Rubrivirga marina: one gene and its partner. Each later gene encodes a partner of the first gene's protein in a complex. Links are inferred from orthologs where the notes say so. Each region holds a gene or a part of one and is shown in the gene's direction. Other genes may lie near its edges.

Evidence for each region.
Region 2: the proteins of accB (region 1) and accD are in contact, whole or in part, in a solved structure (PDB 8UXZ), measured with the Escherichia coli proteins. The link is inferred for Rubrivirga marina from one-to-one orthologs.

What each region holds. Positions count from the first base shown.
Region 1 is NZ_MQWD01000001.1:4,584,523-4,587,602, reverse strand. What follows is about bases 108-3,080. They hold accB (acetyl-CoA carboxylase biotin carboxyl carrier protein), read left to right. Parts: upstream 108-1,336; coding sequence 1,337-1,825; downstream 1,826-3,080. Other genes in these bases: accC (acetyl-CoA carboxylase biotin carboxylase subunit), read left to right, coding at 1,884-3,080; efp (elongation factor P), read left to right, coding at 651-1,220; BSZ37_RS19565 (hypothetical protein), read left to right, coding at 218-577. UniProt on the Escherichia coli protein: This protein is a component of the acetyl coenzyme A carboxylase complex; first, biotin carboxylase catalyzes the carboxylation of the carrier protein and then the transcarboxylase transfers the carboxyl group to form malonyl-CoA.
Region 2 is NZ_MQWD01000001.1:2,951,176-2,959,231, reverse strand. Bases 1,188-4,100 are described here. They hold accD (acetyl-CoA carboxylase, carboxyltransferase subunit beta), read left to right. Parts: upstream 1,188-2,150; coding sequence 2,151-3,050; downstream 3,051-4,100. Other genes in these bases: BSZ37_RS12300 (glycosyltransferase family 4 protein), read right to left, coding at 3,047-4,100; tsaB (tRNA (adenosine(37)-N6)-threonylcarbamoyltransferase complex dimerization subunit type 1 TsaB), read left to right, coding at 1,467-2,132; BSZ37_RS12315 (elongation factor G), read right to left, coding at 1,188-1,294. Outside these bases: more of BSZ37_RS12315, read right to left, coding at 1-1,187; more of BSZ37_RS12300, read right to left, coding at 4,101-4,321; BSZ37_RS12295 (sulfotransferase family protein), read right to left, coding at 4,321-5,172; BSZ37_RS12290 (NAD-dependent epimerase/dehydratase family protein), read right to left, coding at 5,174-6,160; BSZ37_RS12285 (glycosyltransferase family 4 protein), read right to left, coding at 6,157-7,362; BSZ37_RS12280 (sulfotransferase domain-containing protein), read right to left, coding at 7,362-8,056.

The sequences.
Region 1 (3,080 bases):
AGCATGGGGACGCGTTCCGATGAAGCCCATGCACGCCCGATCAGCCATTGTCGCCCTCGTACTACTTGGGGCCGTCGCGACCGACGCACAACCCCGGATTGGAGTCGACGTCGGGGTGGCTATGCCAACCGGGGCTCTCGGCACTCACCGATCAGCGGGCGTGGCGGCGACGCTCTCCGCCAGTCGGCGGGCGCCTGGCTTTTCGCCCCACCTCGGCGTGACGTGGACTCGACTGTACGACGATGACGGGCCCGTCGGCGTGGGCACCAACAGTGGCCGGGGCGACTACTCGTCGGCCGGCGTCCGCGTGTCGGCTCTCTACCGGAGTCGGGGAAGAGGCGTCGCGGCCTACGGTCTGCTTGGCACCGGGCTGTACACCGTCTCGATCGAGCGTGACCAGAACCCATACGGCGACGTGTTCTGGGGCAACCACGCCGGGGTCGGGATCGAGGTGCCCATAGGGGGCGCCGCCGTCTCGGCCGAGGTGAGCGCTGTTGCCATGGTGACGGACTACGGGGCCGGAGCGTTCAATTTCCCGACGGTCCACGTCCCCCTCTCGGTCGGCGTCCGGTTCTGACGGTTCCACGGCGGCTTCGCCCGTCGCCTGGGGCGCTGGCGATAGCTTGCCCGATCCCCAGACCGCCCCCCGCATGCCCTCCACCCAGGATTTCCGTAACGGCCTCGTCCTCAACTGGAAGGACGACCTCTGGCAGATCGTCGAGTTCCAGCACGTCAAGCCCGGCAAGGGCGGCGCGTTCGTCCGCGGCAAGCTCAAGAACGTCCGCAACGGGAAGATCGTCGACACGACGTTCCGGGCCGGCGAGAAGGTCGAGACGGCCCGCGTCGAGCGCCGCCAGATGCAGTACCTCTACGAGGACGACCTCGGGCTCCACTTCATGAACACGGAGACCTACGAGCAGCGCGCGCTCCGGTCGGACCTCGTCGAGGGCAAGGACCTCATCAAGGAGGGCGGCATGATCGACGTGCTCGTCGACGCCGCGACCGACGAGGCGCTCTCCGTCGAGCTCCCGCGACAGGTCGAGCTGAAGGTCACGCAGACCGACCCCGGCCTCAAGGGCGACACGGCCACCGGCGCCACGAAGCCGGCCACGCTCGAGTCCGGCGCGACCGTCTACGTCCCCCTCTTCATCAACGAGGGCGACGTGATCCGCGTCGACACCGAGACGGCGAGCTACCAGACCCGCGTGAGCGCGGCTTGAGCCGCTGGCGGCGCCCGCCGCTGCGCCGTCGCCCCCCGAAATGCCCCGGCCGGGACCGCCGGCCAGGGCGTCGCCGTAGCTTGGGGCCCCCTCTGAGCCCCGCCCGTCCCATGGACATGGACCTCGATAAGATCCAACGCCTCCTCGAGATCGTCGCCGACAGCGGCATGGCCGAGGTCAAGGTGGAGGAAGGAGACTTCAAGCTGACCGTTCGCTCGACCCCGAAGGTCGAGGCGAGCAGCGGCCCCATGATGATGGCCCCGCCGCCGTCGGCGGCGCCCGCGGCGGCCCCCGCCGCTCCAGCTCCGGCGGCCGCGCCCGCCTCGGCCCCGGCTCTCGAGAAGGCCGAGCCCGGCTCCGGCGACAACGAGTCGCTCGTGCTCGCGCCCATCGTCGGGACGTTCTACTCGGCGCCCTCGCCCGACGCCGACGCGTTCGTGTCGGTCGGCGACCGCGTCGAGGTCGGACAGACGCTCTGCATCATCGAGGCGATGAAGCTGATGAACGAGATCCAGGCCGAGGAGGCCGGGACCGTCAAGCAGGTCCTCGTGCAGAACGCCGAGCCTGTCGAGTACGACCAGCCGCTGTTTGTGATCGAAAAGTGACGGTTGATGATTGAATGATTGAGTCTCGCAATCGAAGATCACCAATCGGAACTCATAAATGAAGAAGGTCCTCATCGCCAACCGCGGCGAGATCGCGCTCCGCATCATCCGGACCTGCCGGGAGATGGGGCTCCAGACGGTCGCCGTCTACTCGACCGTCGACCGCGACACGCTCGCCGTTCGGTTCGCCGACGAGGCCGTCTGCATCGGGCCCGCGCCGAGCGCCCAGAGCTACCTCAAGATCCCGGCCATCATCGCGGCGGCCGAGGTCACCGGCGCCGACGCGATCCACCCCGGCTACGGGTTCCTCTCCGAGAACGCCGAGTTCGCCCGGATCTGCGACGACCACGACTTGACGTTCATCGGCCCGAAGGCCGAGACGATCTCGAAGATGGGCGACAAGTCGGTCGCCAAGGAGACCATGCAGGCCGCGGGCGTCCCCGTCGTGCCCGGCTCCGACGGCGCCGTGGAGGACGTCACGGAGGGCCTGGCGGCGGCCCGGGAGGCCGGCTTCCCGGTCATGATCAAGGCGTCGGCGGGCGGCGGCGGCAAGGGCATGCGGATGGCCCGCGACGAGGCCGAGTTCGAGAAGCTGTTCGTCGCGGCCGGCACCGAGGCCCAGAACGCGTTCGGCGACGGCCGGCTCTACATCGAGAAGTTCGTCGAGGAGCCGCGCCACATCGAGATCCAGCTCGTCGGCGACGGGCAGGGGACGGTCGTCCACTTCGGCGAGCGCGAGTGCTCGATCCAGCGCCGCCACCAGAAGCTCCTCGAAGAGGCGCCGAGCCCGATCCTCGACCCCGACCTCCGCCAGCGGATGGGCGACGCCGCCATCGCCGGCGCGCTCGCCGTCGACTACCGCGGCGCGGGCACGGTCGAGTTCCTGGTCGACAAGAACCGGGACTTCTACTTCATGGAGATGAACACCCGGATCCAGGTGGAGCACCCGGTGACGGAGGAGGTCACGGACACGGACCTCATCGAGTGGCAGCTCCGCGTGGCCGAGGGCGAAAAGATCACGTCGGGCAACCACGTGCCGGTCGGGCACTCCATCGAGTGCCGGATCAACGCCGAGGACCCGTTCCGCAACTTCTCGCCGTCGCCGGGGAAGATCACGGCGTTCCACAGCCCCAAGGGCCGCGGGGTCCGCTGCGACACGCACGTCTACGCCGGCTACACCGTCCCGCCGACGTACGACTCGATGATCGCCAAGCTCATCGTCCGCGAGACGACGCGCGACCGGGCGATCACGAAG
Region 2 (8,056 bases), 1.6 Mb from region 1 along the record:
GGGCGTCGTGCTCGACCACCAGTGACGGGTCCTCCTTGACGATCTGGGCGAGCCCCTGCGCCATCTTGTCCTCCTCGCCCTGGTGTACGGCGTGGATGGCCAGCCGCATGCGGGGCTCGGGGTACTCGACCGGCGTCACGACGGCGCTGGAGCCGCGCTGGCGGAGCGTGTCGCCGGTGCTCGTGTGCTTGAGCTTGACCGTCACGCCGACGTCGCCGGCCACGAGCTGCGGCACGGGGTCGCGGTCCTTGCCGTTCACGGCGTAGAGCGCACCCAGTCGCTCCATCGACGAGTCGCTCGCGTTCTCGAGGTCCTGGCCCTGCGTCAGCATCCCGTCGTAGACCTTGAGGTACGAGTACTCGCCGACGTGCTCCTCGGCCATCGTCCGGAACACGAACGCCACCGGCGCGGCCTGTGCGTCGACCGAGACCGAGCCAGCGTCCATGTGCGGCGGCGGCATCTCGGCCGGGCTCGGGCACACGTTGTCGATGAAGCTCATCAACCGTGACACGCCAACGTTCTCATTCGCGACCGTCAGGAAGACGGGGAACAGCTCGCGATTGAGCATGGCTTGGTGGAGGCCCTTCCGCATCTCGTCCTCCGTCAGCTCGCCCTTCTCGAAGTAGAGGTCCATGAGCCCCTCGTCGTTCTCGGCGATCGACTCGACGAGCTCGTTGTGGAGGGCGTCGGCGCGTTCCTTGAAGTCGTCGGCGATCGGCTCGAAGTGGGCCTGCCCTTTGTCGTCGAACCGAATCTGCTTCATGAGCAGGACGTCGATGATCGTCCGCGTCCCCGAGCCGCCCGGGAGTTGCATCGGGATGGCCGCCCGGCCGAACCGGTCGCGGACCTTGTCCAGCGTCGTCGCGAAGTCGGCGGCGGCGGTGTCGAGCTTGTTGAGGACGAAGAGCGCTGGCGTCTCGGTGTTGCGGGCGTAGGTCCACGCCAGCTCGGTCCCCACCTGGACGCCTTCGGCCGCGTCGATGACGAACACGGCCGTGTCGGCGACTTTGAGGGCCGTGATGGTCTCGGCCGAGAAGTCGAGGTAGCCGGGCGTGTCGAGCACGTTGATCTTGTGGCCCTCCCACTCGGCGTGGAGCAGCGACGTGAAGACCGACATCGTCCGCTCGCGCTCACTGTCGTGGAAGTCGCTCGCCGTCGAGCCCTCCTCGACGGTCCCCATGCGCGGGATCGCGCCGGCGCTGAAGAGCATGGCCTCGGCCAGCGTCGTCTTTCCGCTCCCCTGGTGGCCCACGAGGGCGACGTTGCGGATGTGGTCGGCGTCGTAGACGGTCATGGCAGGTGGGATGGACGAAGCCGGAAGCGCTTCGAAAGGAGGGGGATGCAAAGATCCCCGGGCGTGAAGGAAATGTCAAGGAGGAAGGGTTCGGGGTTCTGCGGGTTGTGCAGGTCCCACGGGTCCCCTCATCCCCTCTAGACCCGTCTCACTGCCGCACTCTCCCACCCCTGTGCTCACCCTTGGCATCGACACCGCCACCGACGTCTGCGCCGTCGCCCTCCTCGACGGAGAGCGCGTGCTGTTCGAGGCCGCCCTCTCGGTGCCCCGGTCGCACGGCCGGCGCCTCGCCCCCCTCCTTCGGGAGGCCTTCGCGCACGTCGAGCGGGACCCGGCCGACCTCGGGCTCGTCGCCGTCGCCGCTGGGCCGGGCTCGTACACGGGGCTCCGCATCGGGACGAGCACGGCCAAGGGCCTCGCCCTCGCCACCGGCGCCGCCCTCGTCGGCGTGCCGACGCTCCGCGCGCTCACCACCAGCAGCACGGTGGGAGGACCGATCTGCGCCATCCTCCCATCTCGACGCGGCGAGGTCTACGTCGCGGTCTACGACGGCGACGTCGAGGTCGCCGCCCCCGCCGCGCTCTCCCTCGACGCCGTCGCCGACTGGCTGCCCGCCTCCACCCTCGCCCTCGGCGGGCCGGGCGCCGACCGGCTGGCCGACCTCCGTCCCGACCTGCCTCGCGTCGAGCTCGCGTCTTCCGGTGCCGTCGTCGCCCGCCTCGGCCAGGGCATCGCCGAGGCCGAGGGTCCCGACGACGTCGCGGCCCTCGAACCGCTCTACCTCAAGCCCGTGGCGACGTCACAGCCGGGCGGTATCTTGAGACCTTCGACCCTATGACGACCCTCCGGCAATTCCATGGCTTGGTTTAAGCGCAACTCGGCCGGCATCAAAACCGACCGCCGGGACCGCAACGAGACCCCGGAGGGCTACTGGCTCAAGTGCCCGTCCTGCGACACGATCACGAGCCAGCGGGAGCTCGAGGAGCACCTCCTCGTGTGCCCCTCGTGCGGCCACCACTACCCGATGTCGGGGCTCGGTTACCTCCGGCTCCTCTTCGACGAGGGCGCCTTCGACCGCCACGACGCCGACCTCCACTCCGTCGACCCGCTCGAGTTCGTCGACCGGAAGCCGTACGCCGAGCGGATCGTGGCGGCCGACCGGAAGACGGGGCTCAACGACGCGGCCGTCTCGGGCACGGGCGTCATCGGCGGGCACCCGGCGTCGGTCGCGGCGATGGACTTCACCTACATCGGCGGGTCGATGGGGTCGGTCGTCGGCGAGACGGTCACGCGAGCGGTGCGCCGCGCGGTCGAGGAGGAGCGGGCGTGCGTCGTCATCAGCCAGTCGGGCGGGGCGCGAATGATGGAGGGCGCGCTCTCGCTCATGCAGATGGCCAAGACGAGCGCGAACCTCGCCGTGCTTGCTGAGAAGGGGCTCCCCTACGTCTCGGTCCTCACGCACCCGACGACGGGCGGCGTGACGGCCTCATTCGCCATGCTCGGCGACCTCAACATCGCTGAGCCGGGCGCGCTCATCGGGTTCGCCGGCCCGCGCGTCATCCGCGAGACGATCGGCCGCGACCTCCCGCCGGGCTTCCAGACGGCGGAGTTCCTCCAGGAGCAAGGCTTCGTCGACCGGATCGTCCCGCGCGGCACGCTGCGCCCGACCCTCGTCCAGCTGTTCGACTGGGTGTTCGGGGCGGGAGCACCGGCCGACGAGCCCGCCGAGGCAGCGACGACCGAGGCCGAGGGCTAATCCGCCCCGACCCGCACCGGCGCTACGGGCCGGGCCGGCAGGTCGAATCCGAACCGGGCGGCCAGGAGGTCGGCCCACGCCTCGCAGAGGACGGCCCGATCGTACTCCGTCTCGAACGCCGCGCGCGCCCGCTCCCCCATCACCCGGCGCTCGGCGGGGGCGTCCGCCAGTCGACGGAGCGCGGCGACGAGGTCGGCCCCGCTCCCCCCCGCCTCGGGGTCGATGACCTCGCCGACGTCGTGCTGGCGGATCGTCTGCGCCGACTCGGACCGCTCGGGCCCGACCATCACCACGGGACGCCCAGCGGCCAGGATGCCGTAGAGCTTGCTCGGGACGACGATCCCCGCCATCGACTCGCGGAGCGTCAGGAGGTGGACGTCGCCCGCCGAGAGCGAGGCCGCGAGCTCCTCTCGTGGGAAGTAGTCCTCGTAGCTCGCGTTCTCGATCCGCTCCGCCTCGATGAACGCCTCGACCTCCGCGCGCCGCGGGCCGGAGCCGACGAAGAGGAAGTAGAAGCGGTCGTCGTCCTGGAGCGTGCGCATCGCCTCGCAGATCTCCTCGAAGCGGTGCGCCACCCCCGCGTTGCCGGAGTACATCACAACAACCTGATCGGCGTCGATCCCGAGCGAGCGGCGGACCGGGTTCTCCGCGGGGTCGAGGGGCCGGACGCCCGCGCCGTCGCTCCACATCCCGATCGTGACGAGCCGATGGGTCGCGACGCCCTTGGCCGCGATCCGCTCCTTCATGCGGAATCCGAGGTCGACCACGAGGTCCGCGCCGCGGTAGCCCGCGTCGTTGAGTCTATGGAGCACGCGGGCGGGTAGGCCGCGCTCCGACAGCATCCCGATGGCGACCTCGGCGTCCGGGTGGAGGTCCATCGACCAGACGGCGTATTGCTGGCCACGGAGTTGGCCGGAGAGCCGCGCGGCGACGCTCAAGAGCGGCGGCGTCGTGAGGACGATCACGAGGTCGTAGCGCTCCCCCGTCAGGAGGCGTCGGAGCACGCCGAGGTAGTAGCCGGCGTAGTCGGCGATCCGACCGAGGTGGGACGAGCGACCGAACGACGTCGACGAGAGGCGGCGGACGCGGACGCCATTCCGGGTCTCCTCGGCCGGCGCCTCGAGGTCGCCCGAGACGTACTTCCCGCGGCCGGTCAGGACGTCGACCTCGAAGCCACGCGCAGCGAGGTGCTCGGCGAGGTCCGTCAGGATCTGACCCGTCGCGGCGACATCCGGCCAATAGTGCTGGTTGACGAAGAGGAGGCGGGGCATCAGGCGTAGCCGAGTTCCGTGCGGAGCGGCTCGAGGTAGGGGTCGATGTCAGCCGGGTCGAGGCTCGAATCATAGCTCGTCCGGTTGCCCTCATCGATGAACGTCTCGGCATATGCGCGGACCTCCTCGCTCGGGCGGAGCTCCAGAAAGTCGAGGATCGCAGCCATCTGCCCCACCGGGTCCGCCATGACGTCCTCGAATCGGACCGTCATCTGCCGCCCGTCCGGGATCTGGGCCAGCCCGGCGAGGGCAGCGCGGACGCTCTCGCGCCACTGGACCGCGCACGCCGCCACGACGCCCTCCTGGTCGCGAACCTCGCGGAGGCCCGGGAACTGCGGACCCCAGACGTACGCCTTCTGGGGGAAGAGCTGGCGCCCGACGACGTCGCGGAATACCGCGGCGGCGTAGAACGGGGCGTCGCGGAGTGGGAACTCCAGCTGGGTGAGTCGGCGGCGAAGCGCGCGCTTGTCGGGTGTCTTGGTCCACATCCGGAGCGCGGAGCGCGTCGAGTCCCGGCCGTCGCGGATCACGTGGAGGTAGCGGGCCTCAGGGAGGACGGCCTCGACGAACGGCAGGCGGAAGCAGTTGCTCGGCGTCTTCTCCATGAACCGGGGCTTCCCCGCGCGTTCGGCGTACCGCTCGAACGACTGCCGGATGTAGCGGCGGACGCGCGGGGTGGCGTCGGCAGCAAGGCGGAGATCGTCCGGCGCGAGCGGCCGGCCGTAGCGCCAGACGTACTTCGGCTCCATCCAGAAGGCGACGTCGGGGTGCCGCTTCAGGACGCGGCTCGTCATGGAGGTGCCCGAGCGGGCCGCGCCGACGACGACGATGGGGCGGTCGAGATCGGCCACGCTAGCGCTCCTCCTTCCCTGCCTGATACCAGGCGACGGTCTGGCGCACGCCCTCCTCGAACCCGTACGGCAGCGGCCCGCACACAGCTTCGGTCTCGCTCAGGTCGAGCACGTATTCGGTCAGGATGTTCCTCAGCCGGAACGAGTTGAACGGAAAGCTCCGCCAACCCACGGCGTTGATCACGTCGCCCACCTTGGCGAGCGCGCGGGCGGCGGGCAACGGGACCGTCGGGATCGGCCCGGCGTCGAGGCGTTCTGCCAGGCGGTTCGTGTAGGCCCGCAGCGAAAGGGGCTCGTAGTCGGCGAGGTAGAACGTCTTGCGGTGGATGGCACCGTCCGGCGCCGAGAGGAGCCGGAGGTACTGGTGAGCGATGTTACCCGCGTAGCTGTAGGACTTGTAGAGAGGCCCTTCTCCCGTATGGAAGTACCGCCCCTTCTCGATGTGGCGGAGCAAGTTTCGGTAGTGCGGCTTCATGTAGGGCCCCCAGACCGTCGTCGGGCGCGTGAGGCACCACGTCACCCCGCCACCCTTCTCCTCGCGGACAATTTCTTCCGTCCGCACCTTGCTCCGGCCGTAGACCGTTTTCGGGCTGTAATCCGTGTCGGAGGTCGGCTGATACCCGATCTGGCAGACGAGCTGTGACGACGTGTAAAGGACGCGCGTCACCGAGTCCGTGGCCCGCACGGCGTCGCACACGTTTCGGACGCCAACGGTGTTGGAGTCGTAGTCGTCAAGCGTCGCGGTCGGGTCGAGATCGGTCCGGGCGGCAAGGTGGACGACGGCGTCGGGTCGCTCGGCCTCCAGCACGGCGACGAGCGCCTCGGCGTCGCGGACGTCGACGACGTGCTTGCGATAGCGCTCTCGGCTCTGGGTAAGGTCGCGGCGGTCGAGGGCGATGACCTCGTGGCCCTCCTCGACCAAGAGGTGCGAGACCCACCGCCCGATGAGGCCGTCCGACCCGGTGACGAGAATGCGTGCGGGTGTCATGCGGTGGGGGCGGGCTCGGACTGCGTGGCGAGAGATGGCGAGCCCTTCAAGAGGCCCTCAAAGATCCGCTCCCAGACGTCGCTGTAGCGGGCGAGGCTAAACCGGGTGCGGACGCGCTGGACAGACCGCCCGGCGAGGAACTGACGGAGGACGTCGTTGCGAACGAGCACCTCGATCCCCTCCGCGATGGCGGTGGGGGCCGTGTCATCGAGGAACCGGGCCGTGCCCTCCCCCATCGTCGAGGGGATCTCGCCGACGGTGCTGGTGAGGATGGCGCAGCCGGCCGCCATCGCTTCGAGGAGCACGAGGGGCTGGGCTTCGACCGGGAACCGACTCGGGAAAACGAACACGTGTGCTGCGTCGAACAGCGCCTTCTTCTCGGCCCCCTGGGCGCCCGGGATCCATTCCACAGAGACCGATCCGCTGGCGTTGATCCGCCGAACCCGCTCGTCGATCCAGGCTGACTTGGCCTCGACGGTCGTAAACCGCGTGCAGTACGACGTGAAGGCGGGCGGGCCGCAGAGGACCGCCTCGACGCGCCGCCCGAGGTCGCGGTGGCTGAGCTGTTCGAGCGCCTCCAGGAACTCGGGGTACCCCTTCGACTCGACGAGCAGGCTGAGGTGGAGCAGCCGGATTGGCTCGCCCGGGGCCGGCGCCTGCTTCGCAGCGACCTCGGTGTCCGTCGCGGGCTCCAGTTCGCACGTGTTCTCGACGATCTCGACGCGGTCGGGGTCGAGCCCCCACTCGAGGAGGCGGGCCCGCTGGAGGGGCCCGAGGACCGTGATCACGTCGGCTGTGTGGAGGATGCGGAGGAACGCCCGGCCCTCGGGACCAGCAGGCGCCCAGCCCATGAACACGCTCCCGTGGAGCGAGACGACCTTCGGAATCGCAGGCCGGAGGCGGTCGATCATGCGCACCGGCCAGCCCATCTTCGCGAACGCCGCGCGGCTCTGCGGCAGGTTGACGTGGAGCACGGCCCCTCGCCGGACGGCCGAGAGCAACTGGCCCCAGCACCGCGCGACTTGGGCGAGGTACGTCGCGTAACGGCGAACACGGCCCGCGGTCCGGTCGAGCGCCGGGAACTCGACGGCATCGAACGTCCACCCGCGCGCCGCGAGGGTCTCCCGCAGGAGCGCCGTCGCGGCGTACTGGCCCGAGAAGCTGATCGGGCTGTCGTAGACAAGCGTGACGTGGCCCGGCATCAGTCGTAGAGGTCGAACGCGTAGCGGTCGCAGAGGGCCTCGTAGTGAGCGAGGGCCCGGTCGTCGAAGTGCTCCTGCCACTGCCCGGCCGTCCCCTTCCGCGCGAAGACGAAGGCGGGGTCGTGATTCTTGAACGACTCGGCGCTCGCCTTCTGCGCGTCGCGCATCCGCTGAAGGCTCGACTTCTCGAGGGCCGCCTCGATGGCCGCGGCGTCGCCCTCGATGCCGCAGAAGTCGCAGATCCCGCCGAAGGCCTCGATGGGCCGGCTCTTCAGGTCCTCGTAGCGCGTGACGAGCCCAGCCCGCGACTTCCACGAGGCGAAGTGCTTGAAGAACGCCTCCATGCCCATCTCCTCGTCGTAGATCAGGTCGTCGATGCCCCCCTCGAACGCCAACGTCCGTTTGGCCCGGGCGTAGTGGTAGAGGGAGACGACGATGTCGCGTGGGTCGCGGACCGTCAGCATCGTCGGGTGGGAGGCGAACAGGAGGGCCGAATGCGGGAGGTGGGTTTTGACGAGGCGCGGGCGCGGCGAAAACGCCCACGGGGTGAACATCGACGGGTTGCCGTACTCCGGCATGGCCGCGTTGACCTCGTCGAACGAGGCGGCCGAGGCGGATTCGCTCAACATGTTATAAAGAAAGAACCTCACCCAGGTACTACCGGTCTTTGGATAGAACGCCATCAGGATGTCCT